2 regions of the Photorhabdus viridis genome follow, and region 2 is predicted to be linked to the other one. Evidence: predicted binding sites of a transcription regulator. Region 2 holds the regulator's gene; the other holds the start of a gene.
The links. The regulator Fur, encoded in region 2, represses iron uptake genes when iron is present. The targets are predictions, from matches to a motif close to ATAATAATGAGAACNACTATCAA.
Positions count from the first base shown of each region.

Region 1: the regulator Fur is predicted to act here: its motif matches at 2,312-2,334, upstream of ABR397_RS15885 (siderophore-interacting protein).

Region 1 is NZ_JBEJZY010000036.1:45,767-53,126, reverse strand. It holds partial or broken gene ABR397_RS15895 (RNA-guided endonuclease TnpB family protein) at 202-698, shown strand; gene ABR397_RS15890 (helix-turn-helix transcriptional regulator) at 1,038-1,253, shown strand; gene ABR397_RS15885 (siderophore-interacting protein) at 1,405-2,241, opposite strand; gene ABR397_RS15880 (histidine kinase) at 2,380-3,429, opposite strand; gene ABR397_RS15875 (DUF2474 domain-containing protein) at 3,677-3,835, opposite strand; gene cydB (cytochrome d ubiquinol oxidase subunit II) at 3,816-4,823, opposite strand; gene ABR397_RS15865 (cytochrome ubiquinol oxidase subunit I) at 4,813-6,150, opposite strand; gene ABR397_RS15860 (aminotransferase-like domain-containing protein) at 6,282-7,360, shown strand, end outside.
Region 2 is NZ_JBEJZY010000010.1:74,925-82,598, forward strand. It holds gene ABR397_RS06010 (beta-N-acetylhexosaminidase) at 1-1,643, shown strand, start outside; gene ABR397_RS06015 (GNAT family N-acetyltransferase) at 1,755-2,270, opposite strand; gene ABR397_RS06020 (MATE family efflux transporter) at 2,231-3,460, opposite strand; gene ABR397_RS06025 (hypothetical protein) at 3,429-3,935, opposite strand; partial or broken gene ABR397_RS06030 (multinuclear nonheme iron-dependent oxidase) at 3,910-4,305, opposite strand; partial or broken gene ABR397_RS06035 (chitobiase/beta-hexosaminidase C-terminal domain-containing protein) at 4,654-4,995, shown strand; gene fur (ferric iron uptake transcriptional regulator) at 5,072-5,518, opposite strand; gene fldA (flavodoxin FldA) at 5,872-6,402, opposite strand; gene ybfE (LexA regulated protein) at 6,575-6,862, opposite strand; gene ABR397_RS06055 (GlxA family transcriptional regulator) at 7,002-7,674, opposite strand, start outside.

The DNA.
Region 1 (7,360 bases), on a different contig from region 2:
GGCTAATTTCCGATCAATCTTGAAAATGTGATATATGTCACGAATTTCTTTGTGCAGTGCAGCTGTAACGGGATCAGCGCTGTTTTGTTAAAAATGATCAAGTCCCTTACCGTGTTGCCATTTTTGCACTATTCCAATCCTGAAATGATTCAAGCTCTTTTAAATGTACGTCTTCACAACGACAGATCAACGTATCGGGTGAAAGCCTTATCCCGAAAGGAAAAAGGAAGTGCTAACCGGGCGAAAGCGCGGTTACAGGTAGCCAGGTGCCATGAACACGTAGTCAACGCCAGAGCCGATTTTCAGCATAAGCTTTCCCGTACGCTGATTGACGAAAACCAAGCGATCATTGTGGAGACGCTGAAAACGGCAAACATGATGAAAAATCACAGACTTGTCCGTGCTATTGGGGATGCAGGCTGGAATACAAAGCGGAACAAAAAGGCGTTTATGTGGTGAAACTCGATCAGTGGTATGCGAGTTCCAGAAGGTGTCATTGTTGTGGTGGCAAGATGTCGGAAATGCCGCTGCATAAACGGCACTGGCAATGCCCTGAATGCGCGGTAGAACATGACCGTGACATCAATGCGGCGATCAACATCCGGCAAAAAGGGATAGTTGAATGACAGGCGGCGGGACACGTCGTCTCTGCTCATGGAGGCCTGCGTAAATCCGTTGCACCAACGGTTGCGGCCTGAGAAGTGGGAAGCCTCGCCGTTTTTTACGGCGGGGAGCAGTCACCGCTAATGGAGCAATCAAAGGTATTTATCCAAATCTACGTCCACTATTAATCAAAATCAGTGTTGTAAAAACGGGGGTGATCATAGAGTTATGTTCTCCTTATTTCAGTTCCTACCGTTAATCCAAGCCAAATCAACATGATTTATAATGTTCTATTTATAGGACATTATAATCATAATAGCGCATAATATTCGATTAAAGTGACATTAAAAAATCATGTTACAGTTATGTTATAATGTGCTAATAAATATCCATTATAGCTATTAATAATTTTAATGTGCCATTTTGGGGATGTTATGATTTCACATGAAAGAACAGCTTCAGCAATTGCAGAAGAATTGGGAGGACGCTTGAAACAAGCTCGACTAAACAATGATCTGACTCAAGCTGAAGTTGCTGAACTTTTAGGCGTCACAAGAAAAACTGTACTGAATGCTGAAAAAGGGAAAGTCCAATTAGAGATTTTTGTTGCCATTATGGCCGCGTTAAACTTAACCGGACAATTTCATTGATTGACCTGATAGGTACAAATTTGAGATTAACTATCTAATATCCTAATGGTTGTAGATCATTCTCGTGATATAGATCACACCGTCAAGATTCCTGAAAAAATTTCCCGGCGTGATCTTCTGCCTATTATGACTGGCTGAAATTATGCGCTAATCATAGCGCAAAGCTATCCATCACTTCATGGCGCAGCTCGTGATAACCTTCCTCATTAAAGCCATGTCGCCAGTAAGGGATAGCATATAACTGGTGGCGTTCATAACCTTTTTCACGGCGAACGTAGCGACGAATCGCTTTTACCATCTTATCTTCACCGGCAAGCCAGAAAGTGACATCTTCTGTTGGTAATGACCAGGATTTGAACGTGGATACCATCTTGTCAGTCACTTCAACACCGCCGGTAATCCAGTGGATTGTTATTCCCTCTGGTTTTTTCAACTCCTGAATATCCTGTTCACTTTCGACGCGGATAATCACCTGCCCGGCAGCGTCTGGTTTTATTGTTTCCAATAGCGCCGCAATTGCAGGCAGGGAACTTGGGTCGCCAGCCATATAATAGTTGCTGGCTTTTGGCAGTAATGGATCAGGACCTCCAGGGTTAGTGATACCGATCCAGTCACCGATTTTGGCTCTGTGAGCAAATTCCACCGCTGGACCACCATGGTCATGCAGTGCGAACTCAATATCGATCTCTTTTTGTTCGGAACGCAGAGCCCGAACGGTGTAAGCACGGGTAACCGGGCGCAGCTCTTTTGTCGGCCATATTGGGCCTTCTGGGGATAAAGTGGGTAAGATCGGTTTGATCTGTCCCGGAAGAGGTAAGAATATTTTTACCAGCCCACCTTCGCATTCGGTGGGATAAGTGTCCAGGTTTTCACTTTCGAAAGTAATGCTGCGCATATTGGGGGTGACGTCGAAAATTTTTTTTACCTGAACAAGTCTCGGTGGTGCAGGGCGGTAAATATTTTTCTCTTCAATTGTTTTATTAGCCACGTAAAATTCCTCTGGAAAATTTATCGAAGGTAATGATCTGATAAAGCAAAATGCAGTGTAACAGTAATTAACACAAATGCTAATCATTATCATTCAATAAGTTGCTCTGATGCCAGTAATTTGATTTATCTGTCTTTTTCAGTCCGGTGATAATTGAATTTCTATTTCTGTACCACCATTTTTACGGTTTTTTATCTGTAATTGTCCACCGATGAGCTTGACTCTGTCTTGCATAATAGCCAGTCCAAATCTGTTTTTATCAATTGCATTTAGATTGATGCCCCGACCATTGTCACTGACAACAGCAATGATTTTGTCATCAATAGGATAGATACGGATACTGATCCAGTTTGCATTGGAATGCTTGTAGCAATTGTTTAGACACTCCCGGATGATTTGTATTAAATGTTTACAGTAACTGTCAGGGATGTGCTGATGTGTCAGACGGTAATTGAATTCAATATTGAAGCCCAGACGGTGGTTAAACTCATTAACCAACATCTGTAAAGATTCTTGCAGATTACATTGAGGCTGCTCGTTCCTAAAAGTTGCCAATAATTCTCTTAGCTGGCGGTAAGCGATATTCAACTCATCTTTAATCATATTGAGCGAAGTTAAACTTTGCTTGGATAAGTTATCACTACTGATATACAGGCAATTAACCTGAATTTTAAGGAAAGAGAGCGATTGGGCAATTGAATCATGGAGTTCACGGGAAATAGCTGCCCTTTCTGCTGCTAAAATACTTTGATGGCGGCACTGGATTTGGTTTTCCCCTAACAGTTTATTCGTCATTAAGGCAACCACATTCTGAACCAGGCTTTTTTCATCGGGGGTTAAGTCACTATTTCTGTGTGTTTTTATCCAGAGTGTCCCATAGTTATCAATATTATCATTCAGATTCCATCTCATAATCAGAGGCATATCGAAATAGGGGCATTGGTGGGGATTGCGGAAGCAATATTCTTGTTGTGATGGATAAAAGATGATTTTGGCTTCACAGAAAGGGATCAGGCGATTGAGATGAGAAAAAATCTCCTGTAGTTTTTCAGGAAGAAGTTTACAGTTTTGTAGTTTGAAATGGCTTTGACAGAGGAAATCCAAATAGCTATTTTTTTGTTTCAGTGCGTTAATCTCTGCTTTGTATCTTGAGTGTTGCCACTCTTTGACAGGAACAGAGTTATGCACTACTTTTATCAGGAAATATATATTTGTAATGCTTAACATTATCAGCAACGGTAGAATTAAATCTTGAATAGACGGTTTATTGATCAATAACAGTATAAGAAGTAAAAATAAATTTATAATAGAGTTGATTACAAACAACTTTTGGTTTGTGAAGAGAGAGTTATTTGAACTTGTTTTCATCAGGTTAAGATTCCGTTCTACAATACTGATGAAAACTTTAGCTCAATTTATTAAATAGTGTTAATAATTACTTTAATTTCATTCCTGCTGCTGTCATTAGAAGGCGAAATAGTGTGGAGACAGCAAAAAGAGCCATCACACTGCAAAGCCAGATTCCCGCCATCCAGCCTATCCGTTTCCATACGGAAGGGCGTTGGATATTTTGATCAGTGGTAGCCTTGTTCATGGTTCACTTTCCCCCGGAAAACGTAGTAGCTCCAATAGGTATAAACTAGGATCACTGGGATGATCAGCAGAGCGCCGACCAGCATAAAACCTAAACTTTGTGGTGGTGCTGCGGCTGCTTCATAACTGATAGCCGGTGGGATCAGGTTAGGCCAGATACTGATACCTAATCCACTGTAGCCAAGGAAAACCAGCAATAGCGCTAACAGAAACGGTGTGTAATGGGTTTTGCGTTTGATGGAACGCAATAGTTTCCAGCCCGACCATGCCACTAACAGTGGTACAGGAAGGAAGAACCATAAATTAGGTAAACTGAACCAACGTTCCGCAATTGCCGGATGGATTAATGGTGTCCACAAACTGATAATGACGATGATAGCCAGCATCAGAAGAATGAGTGGGCGGGCTACACGGTACATTGTCTGTTGCAGATGGCCTTCGGTTTTCATAATCAGCCAGCCACAGCCTAACAAGGCGTAAGCAACGACAAGCCCAAAGCCACAGAACAGCGGGAAAGGTGAGAACCAATCAAAATAGCCACCCGCATAAGCCCGGTTTTCAACAGGGAACCCCTGAATAAAGGCGCCGACCACCACCCCCTGAACGAATGTGGCAATCACAGAACCGCCGATAAAGGCTTTGTCCCAGATATGACGATGTTCAGGCGCGGATTTGAAACGAAACTCAAAAGCGACGCCACGGAATATCAGGCCAAATAACATTAATGTCAGGGGGATCGTCAGTGCATCAAGTATAACGGCATAAGCCAGAGGAAAGGCACCGAATAAACCTGCGCCTCCAAGCACTAGCCAGGTTTCGTTACCATCCCAGACGGGGGCGACACTGTTCATCATTAAATCACGGTCGCTGTCGCTTTTAATCGTGGGATAGAGCAGCCCAATCCCCAGATCAAAACCATCCATGACAATGTACATCATGGTGCTGAATACAATGATGATGAACCAGATTAACGGCAGATCAATACCCATTTTTTAACTCCTTTTTGGGGCCTTTACGGATAAGTTTCATCATATAGGCGTAACCCACGCCAAATACCGAGCCATAAACCACGATAAACAGCAACAGGCTGAGGCTCATATGTATCTCACCGTGTGCGGATACAGCATCTTTGGTGCGTAACAGACCGTAAACCACCCACGGTTGACGGCCTATCTCGGTGGTAAACCAGCCGGCAAGAATGGCGATCAGGCCGGAAGGCGCCATCAAGAACATAAAACGCAGGAAGGGTTTTGATTGGTAAAGCTGTTGCTTATAGCGTAGCCAGAGTCCCCAGCAGCCGGCAATTATCATCAGCATACCCAAGCCAACCATCACTCGGAATGACCAGAAAACCATCAGGGCATTTGGTCTATCTTCCGGTGGAAACTCTTTAAGAGCAGGAACCTGTTTATCGATGCTGTGCGTCAAAATTAGACTGGCGAGATAAGGAATCTCCACGGCATAACGCGTCTCTTCCCGTTCCATATCAGGAATACCAAACAGGATTAGCGGAGTTGCTTCGCCGGGACGATTTTCCCAATGGCCTTCCATTGCCGCGATTTTGGCGGGTTGATGCTTGAGTGTGTTAAGACCGTGGGCATCACCAATCAACGCCTGTAAAGGCGCAATAATCAGGATCATCCACATCGACATGGATAGCATTTTTTTCATTGCTGTCGAGTCATTGCCTTTTAATAAATGCCATGCCGCTGAAGCTGCAACAAAGAATGCTGAGGCAAGGAATGCCGCAGTACACATATGAGCCAGGCGGTATGGAAAGGAGGGATTAAATATAACTGCCAGCCAGTCGATGGGAACGACCTGATTATTGATAATTTCATGGCCTTGTGGGGTTTGCATCCAGCTATTTGAGGCCAATATCCAAAAGGTGGATATCAGAGTACCCAGCGCAACCATACAGGTGGCGAAAAAATGTAACTTTTCACCCACACGGCTCCAGCCAAATAACATCACGCCAAGAAAGCCCGCTTCAAGAAAGAACGCGGTCAGCACTTCGTAAGTCAGCAAGGAGCCGGTGATCGAACCGGCAAACTCGGAGAAAAAACTCCAGTTGGTGCCGAACTGATAAGCCATAACCAGGCCGGAAACCACGCCCATGCCGAAGTTAACTGCAAAAATTTTCGACCAGAAGTGATATAACTCTTTGTAATCGGTATGACGGGTTTTCAGCCATAATCCTTCCAGTACCGCTAAAAAACTTGCCAGCCCAATCGTGATTGCTGGAAAGATAATGTGAAAGGAGACAGTAAAAGCGAACTGAATTCTAGCCAGTTCCAGAGCACTTAAGCCAAACATAGTGACCTCTTATTTTTAGTTTGAACAAAGGCAGGAAATGTGTGTGGGTAAGTAGAGCATGAAAAAAATAACTATAATAGTGACAATTTTCTGTATATTGACTATAACAGTTTTCACGGAGGTCTGAACTTATGAAGCGTTATGAACAATTTGCCAAGCAAATTCTGCAACATATTGAAGATGGTACCTGGCTGGTAGGAGATAGACTACCTTCTTTGAGAGAGTCAGTGAAATTATCGGGTTTGAGTTTGATGACAGTTGTTCAGTCGTATCAGTTATTGGAAAGTCAGGGATGGATCACTTCCCGGCCTCAGTCTGGTTATTATGTCACCAAGCGTTTACAACCATTTGCGGCGGCGAAAGGGGGAAAGCGATTACATCTGAGCGAAAGCGTGGAAATAAGCGCTTCTATTTTTGATGTATTACAAGCGTGCAAAGATCCTTCGATTATTCCTTTTGGTTCAGCATTCCCGGATCCATCCTTATTGATTCAGCCTAAACTTACCAAAGCGTTAGCGGCAGTCGCCAGGCGAATAGCGCCACACAGCGCTTTAGCCAACTTACCTCCGGGTAACGATAAGTTACGCCGTAACATATCGCGCCGCTATGCGATGCATGGTATTCATGTTTCTCCTGATGAAATTGTGATTACCGCCGGTGCGATGGAATCATTGAGTTTCAGTTTGCAGTCAGTGACTGAGCCGGGTGATTGGGTGGTTATTGAATCGCCGGCTTTCTATGGTGCTTTGCAGGCAATTGAGCGTTTACGCTTAAAAGCGGTGGCAATAAAAACCGATCCGCAAAACGGTATTGATTTAGATGCGTTGGAGGAGGTGCTGCAAAAATATCCGGTAAAAGCCTGCTGGTTAATGACTCACTTCCAGAATCCATTAGGCGGAACGATGTCCGCCGAAAATAAATCACGGTTGGTGAATATCCTTAGCAGTAACCAAGTGGTACTGATTGAAGATGATGTGTATGGTGAACTCTACTTCGATCAGCAACGGCCTGTACCGGCGAAAGCGCTGGACAGTGAAAGCAACTTTATGCACTGTGCTTCATTTTCCAAATGCCTGGCGCCGGGGTTCCGGGTGGGTTGGGTCGCGGCAGGAAAGCACGCCAGAAAAATCCAGCAGTTACAAATGATGAGTACCGTTTCTGCCAGCATACCGACGCAGCTGGCTATTGCCGATTATCTTGCTGAAGGGGG
Region 2 (7,674 bases):
TTGATGTCGGGCGTAATTTCCACAGTAAACAGGCAGTTCTGCGTTTGCTTGACCAAATGGCAAGTTACAAACTGAATAAATTCCATTTCCACCTGAGTGATGATGAAGGCTGGCGTTTGGAAATTCCGGGATTACCTGAGCTAACGGAAGTCGGTAGCCAGCGTTGTCATGATTTGAGTGAAACCAAATGCTTGTTGCCACAACTGGGGTCTGGCCCTGATAACAACAATATGGGGAGTGGATTCTTCAGCCGTCAGGACTACATCGACATTTTGAAATATGCCAAAGCCCGCTATATTGACGTTATTCCCGAAATTGACATGCCGGCTCATGCTCGTGCCGCAGTGGTTTCTATGGAAGCTCGTTATAAAAAGTTGATGGATCAGGGTAATGTGAAAGGCGCGAATGAATACCGCTTGCTGGACCCAACTGATACCACCAGAGCAACTTCTGTGCAGCTTTATGATCGTCGTAGTTATTTGAACCCATGTATGGATTCTTCAAAACGATTTGTTAAGAAAGTCATTGGCGAAATTGCCGCTATGCATAAAGAAGCGGGCTTGCCATTAGAGACCTGGCATTTTGGTGGTGATGAAGCGAAGAATATTCGTTTGGGAGAAGGGTTTCAGGATAAGAATGGTCCTATAGTACCGGGTAAAGGCATTATTGATAAGAGTATAGAAGATAAGCCGTGGGCTAAGTCCCAGGCTTGCCAGAAGTGGGTGGCGCAGGGTGTGGTGAAAGATATTGAGCATCTTGCCAGCTACTTTGCAATTGAAGTGAGCAAAATTGTGAATGCTAATGGTATTGAGAAGATGCAGGCGTGGCAGGATGGCCTGAAACATGCTGACAGCGCTAAAGATTTTGCGACCAAACGCGTTGGTGTGAATTTCTGGGATACTCTCTACTGGGGTGGCTTTGATTCAGTCAATGATTGGGCGAACAAGGGCTATGAAGTGGTTATATCCAACCCGGATTATGTTTATTTGGATATGCCATATGAAGTTCATCCGCAGGAACGTGGATATTATTGGGCAACCCGTTTTAATGATGAAGCCAAGATCTTTAGTTTTGCGCCAAATAATATGCCGCAAAATGCGGAAACGTCTGTTGACCGTGATGGTAATGCATTCCGTGCGAAAAGTGACAAACCGTGGCCGGGCGCTTATGGGCTGTCAGGGCAAGTATGGAGTGAAACCGTCCGTACTGATGAGCAGATGGAATATATGCTTTATCCTCGCTTATTACCGTTGGCAGAACGAGCATGGCACCGGGCTGGTTGGGAGCAGGATTATGTTCCAGGCCAGGAATATAAGGGAGGAGAAACGAATAAAGTTGATATAGATGCACTGAATCGTGACTGGATCCGGTTCGCTAACCTGATAGGGCAGCGTGAGCTTGTCAAACTGGATAGAGCAGGAATTGCTTACCGTCTACCGGTACCCGGAGCTAAGGTAAAACGCGGTGTTCTGAAAGCCAATATTGCTTTGCCAGGGTTGGTTATTCAGTATTCAACTGATGGCGGTAGTAGCTGGAAGATTTATGACAATTATAAACGTCCGAAAGTGAAAGGTAATGTGTTGATCCGTTCTATTAGTCCGGATGGTCAACGTTACAGCCGGATTGATCATGTAAGGGCATGATTTTGTCTCATCAAAAAGGAACCCATTAGGGTTCCTTTCAGAACGCTGTTGACTCCCATCGAATGTAGGCGTCCCCCGACGATTTGAAAATACTATTTACACAGGAATTTCTCACTGTTCAGATAGTCCTTTAGTCATATAGTATTCATCTGTCAGTTCACCATTTATAAATAGTGAGCTAGTTCTGATGCCAGAAAAAATAAAACCTGATGACAAATACAGCTTTATTGCCAATGTATTTTTTATTGCAACGGTTAACTCAAGTCTATTAACTCCATTTTTCCGTGACCAATCTTGTGCTTTGTCGAGTAGGGTCCTCGCTATGCCTTTATTTCTATATTCTTTTTTTACGCCAAGAGCAATAGAACCCAGATGCCTGTTTCTATTGAACACCCCTCTAGATACAACAATAAATCCAACAATGTTTTTGCTATCTTCACATATTAACATTTGCCTGTCTTTTCCGAATCCTTTTATTATATCTGCCTGTTCTTCAATACTTATTTTTCTTTCTTCCGGCTCAAGCAACATAAATTCCGATGTGTTATCCAAATCGTTAAAAAAAACAATGAGATTATTTGCGTCTTCTACGTTAACTTCTCTAAAAACAAAGATTTCTTTTTCCATAGCAGATACCATATTAATGAAATTAGCGTATATAATATATTACTGCATACAAAAGTCAATAAGATCTCGAATGATGTTGGACTAATTAATGTAGAGGTGACCACAAGAACGGTAATAATAGGAATTACTTTAAGATATACAGATTTTGAGTTTGGTGATTTGCTCCTTATTCTGTTAATAATAGATACAGAAGTCAAGTCAAAGAATATAACTAATGCACAAGTTATTATGTTTATTGTTTCTGTTAGCGTGTTGAATACCATCAAACTAATTAATGGTGAGGTGGCTGAAAAGATAATAAGGTAAAATAAGTTGGTACCTATCGCGATATTTAAAAAATTGTTCTCACCATTTCTGTAATTTGAAGCCAATGAAATAACAGCAGAAAAGCCCGTGACAAATAGGTAATTCATAATCCCCATGTAAACAAATAATTTTGATAATTCTATGTTTGAAATTAATGTTGAGACAAACCTTATTAAAATAGACATCAATATTACTAATGATGTAGATGTCAAAGCTTCGTTTATTCCTATATTCACAATATCCTTAATGTAAGGCAAGTCAACTTTTTTCCATTTTATAAATTTTATTAATGGGATTGAAGATGAGATGGCCATATATACTCTTGAAATACTGATAGCAAGAGCAATAGAAAATATTAAATCACCAGTAAATAAGTATAATGCAATCAAGGCGAATAAATTTGTTAATATACTGAATAAGTTGACTTTTACCATGTACCTTTCTTGTTTTGTAGACTCTAGAATTGCACAGTTAACAGAATATATACATAATGGTATAATGCCGATTGATAGTATCAATGCTGTTCTTTTTGTTACTGCATGGTCACTGTAATAATGTATTGATATCCCAGATATTAGAGTTATTAATAAACCTATTATCGTCGCTGTTATTAAAAGCCAAGTGTAGTTTTCGTAAGTGTAGTTTTTATTTTTAATGTCTGATTTTATATTAATGCCTATGAAAAAGGTACATGAGGCAACAACAAATATCTGAACCAACTGTGATGATAGTAAAAAAAATCCAGCATTGTTTGCAGACAATTGATATATTAGTGCGGTAATAATGAGTTGCATTGCCATGTTTAGCATTCTACTCTTAAACATTGTTATCGATGGCAATATAATACCCTTGTCAAATATATATAATTTCTTTTCTTCTATCATGAGATCCATCATCCATAATATCAATCTTGGCTATGTATAATTTTCTCGCAATTGACGCTTTTTTTGACTTTTTTGCTATAAACTTATATCCTTCTTTAATTTTGGAGTATATTATTACCTCTTCTTTGTCGCTTTTATCAAAATAAGTCCATTGGCTTGCTGAGAAGATTAATAAATCATTAATCATTTCATCTGTAAGGTTTTTTTTATTTTCATGTCTGAAAGATAAAAAGTATGAAAATATTCTCCAGTCGAGATGATATTTCCTCTTGTTTGCCCAACGTATAAATTCCTCTGCTTCTTCAAAAGAAACTTCAGCTTTAGATCTGCTCAGAGGATTGTTTAATATACTAGTTATATTATAGATCATGAGTTTAGATAGAGAGTCTGATTTGTTTTTTGGTAGTTCTGATGCGGACTCTCCAGTTACAACATAAGAGTAACAATTTCTATTGTCTGCATAATTCGATGTCATTAATCCAGTCTCCTAATACAAAATTATCATCTCTTTCAACAGATAGTGATGTAAGGTTGCCCTTACTCTCTGTTTCTAATTTATTAAAATACTCTAATGAAAGATTAGATATTCTATGTGCATGAGTGTCAACTAAGAAACCAGGACGTAATGATGTTTCTGCATAACCACCAATGTGAAGATGGTTTATTTCTATATCAAGCCATTCTTTAAATGGGGTTCCCGTGTTTTCTTGTGCAATTACAGCATTTGATATATCAAACAAAAGTCCATTGCCGCATTTTTTTGTCATTTCTTTAAAGAAATCTGGTTGTAGCCTAGCGTTTTCATCAAGTATTGAAGGGAAGTTTTCTAAATTTTGTTTTCTTTTTGAACAATGTTGGTTCTGTAGCCTATCTCACTGATTTTACGGATCGCTTAGATGAAAAGGCTGTATTTTTTGGTATTCAAGGGTTGGTTGGAAGTGGAGCATAATTATGAAATCTTATTTAGTACTACAGCCGTAGATACCAGAAAGTTGCATTTTCCTTGATGCTCACAACTCTGAGAAACCGCATGAATTAAGCTTTTCTATGAGTGTCTTTTCTGTTGAAAAAAGTAAGTACGGCTGTAGTACTAGGCTGTGTCCCGTAATAGATTGAGATAGGATAATCATTTGGCTCTGACTTTCGGGAAAAACATGTTATAGCTCGTTATGACCTTCCTGATGAATGTTCTAGGTCAGGAATATAAGGGAGGAGAAACGAATAAAGTTGATATAAATGCACTGAATCGTGATTGGACCCGGTTCGCTAACCTGATAGGGCAGCGTGAGCTTGTTAAACTGGATAGAGCAGGAATTGCTTACCGTCTACCGGTACCCGGAGCTAAGGTAAAACGCGGTGTTCTGAAAGCCAATATTGCTTTGCCAGGGTTGGTTATTCAGTATTCAACTGATGGCGGTAGTAGCTGGAAGATTTATGACAATTATAAACGTCCGAAAGTGAAAGGTAATGTGTTGATCCGTTCTGTTAGTCCGGATGGTCAACGTTACAGCCGGATTGATCATGTAAAGGCATGATAATGTTATAGCAAGAGGGGAACCCTGACGGGTTTCCCTCTCTAGGTAGATAAAAAATTATCGGCTCAGGAATGAATTACTTCTCGTCATGTGCACTACTGTCTTCGCGGCAATTACCTGCGGAGCAATGACCATATAAATAAAGACTGTGGTTTGAGAGTTTAATCCCATAACGTTCAGCGATATTCTTTTGGCGTTTTTCGATCTGTTTGTCACTGAATTCAATGACTTTACCGCAATCCAGACAGATCAAATGGTCGTGGTGGTGTTGTTGAGTGAGTTCAAAAACCGATTTGCCACCTTCAAAATTATGACGGGTGACAATGCCGGCATCATCAAACTGATTCAACACGCGATAGACAGTAGCGAGGCCAATCTCTTCACCGTTATCAATCAGTTTCTTATAGAGATCTTCCGCACTGACGTGGTGGTATTCAGGATCCTGTAACACTTCCAGTATTTTCAATCGTGGAAGTGTTACTTTAAGTCCAGCATCTTTTAATGCCTTATTGTTGTCGGTCATGCGGATTCAGTCCTGTTACTCAGTAAAGTGAACTTAGCGATACTTCAAAAAGTACCAGTTAGTTATCAGATTATGATTATAGGCATGGCTAGTGGAAATGAAAACCACGTTAACCTTAACTATCATTACACATTTTGCCAGAATAATCATTTGTAAAACGCAGGAATAACCTTACTATTTATAATGTTTAGGTTGTTTTTTTGCCATTTTTCGTAATAAAAAGAGCGGATATGAGCAGAGTGTTGACAAAAGCGATACCACAGTGTGAGCAAAGCGAATGACTACTCACCTACTGCGTATTCACTATTGATAAGGAATGGTCTGCAACAATATACGCCTATCGGGGTAAATTCCTATCCGGCAATAATTTCCGCCAGACTCATCTCTTCGTAGATCTGTTTAGCCCAGGAATTAACGCGTTCTTCGGTTAATTCTGGTTGGCGGTCTTCATCAATAGCCAGCCCAATAAAATGGTCATCATCAGCCAGACCTTTTGATTCTTCAAAGTGATAACCCGCCGTTGGCCAGTGACCAACAATAATTGCTCCACGGGGTTCAATAATGTCACGGATAGTTCCCATCGCATCACAGAAATATTCCGCGTAATCTTCCTGATCGCCGCAACCGAAAAGAGCAACCAGCTTCCCGTCAAAATCGATCTCTTCTAGAGTAGGGAAGAAATCATCCCAGTCACACTGAGCTTCTCCGTAGTACCAGGTGGGGATGCCGAGCAGCAGAATATCGAACTGTTCGATATCTTCTTTACTGCTCTTGGCAATATCGTGGACTTCAGCAACATCGGAACCCAGAATTTTCTGGATTTTTTTGGCAATATTTTCTGTGTTGCCGGTATCGCTACCAAAGAATATACCTATAATTGCCATAAAATTATATAACCTCTTGTTTTATTCGTGTATTTCCGTTTGAGATGTATGTGTAAAATGTTAAAATCAGCAGAAAAATTCTGATTGTATTAATAAAAAAATAAAATCCTATTCTGACCAAACAGCAAGGACAATTCTGTCAAATTTGTGTGATTTCGTGCCTTCAATGCTATCAGGCAGTGATATCACTTTCTGCTAACTGGGCCAGCAAAATTTGCTCAATGAGTTCACTGCGGCTGATATTGCGTTGCTGCGCAAGAAAGTTCAGCGCATCGACTGCGTCAGCATTTATTTTCAATTCCACACGACGCAGACCACGCACCTTATCACGGCGAAGCTGGTTACGTTTATTGACTCTGAGCTGTTCATCCCTGGAAAGTGGGTTGGTTTTTGGGCGCCCCGGTCTGCGTTCATTTGCGAACAAATCCAGAGTAGTGCGATCCATTTGTTCTTTTGCCATAAATTCAACTACTAAAGGGCGTATACCATAAAATATAGCACGCCATGATACCCCAGCTTCCCGTGTATCGCTACTGCCTGACAAAGATAAAAAGCCGTGTCACTGTTTATTCGTAAAGGATGTCCATTGCGTTCCGATTTTAACGGTACTGGTATTTTCTGCGGTACTCGATTGGTGTTAATCCATTCAATTTCTTAAATAACTCTCTAAAGTAGCGAGTATCTTCATAGCCAACTTCATGGCTGATTTCTTCTATAGTCTTATTCGATTTTTCTAAGCAGTATTTTGCCAGGGATAACCGAATTTGCTGGATATATTGAATCGGTGTCTGGCCGGTCGCTGTTTTAAAGCGCCGCTTCATCTGCCTTTCACACAAATGAATTTTATCTGCCAAATCGCTGACCGATAATATGTCTGATGGAGTAGAATGCATCCAATCCTGTAGTTTGTGGATTAATGTGTCTGAATGCTGGCGGTATGGTACAAAACTTGCCAGAGTATGCGGCGGGACCCCTTTTAGATCACCAAATATCAGTTGGCTACAGGCTTCTCTGGTATTTTGACCATATATCTGTTCAATAATATGCATCATCACATCATTGTATTCATAGGTGCCGGAAGTACAAAAAATGTTGTTATCGCTGGTGACTTTTATTTCTGAATGTAATTGTACTTGCGGAAACATGTCCTTAAATAAGTTGGTAAATAGCCAGTGTGTGGTGGCTTTGCGGTTATTGAGTAAATTAGCTTTAGCCAGTACAAAAGAACCTGTACTAACGGAAACGATAGGGATATTTTTTTCTTCCATCATT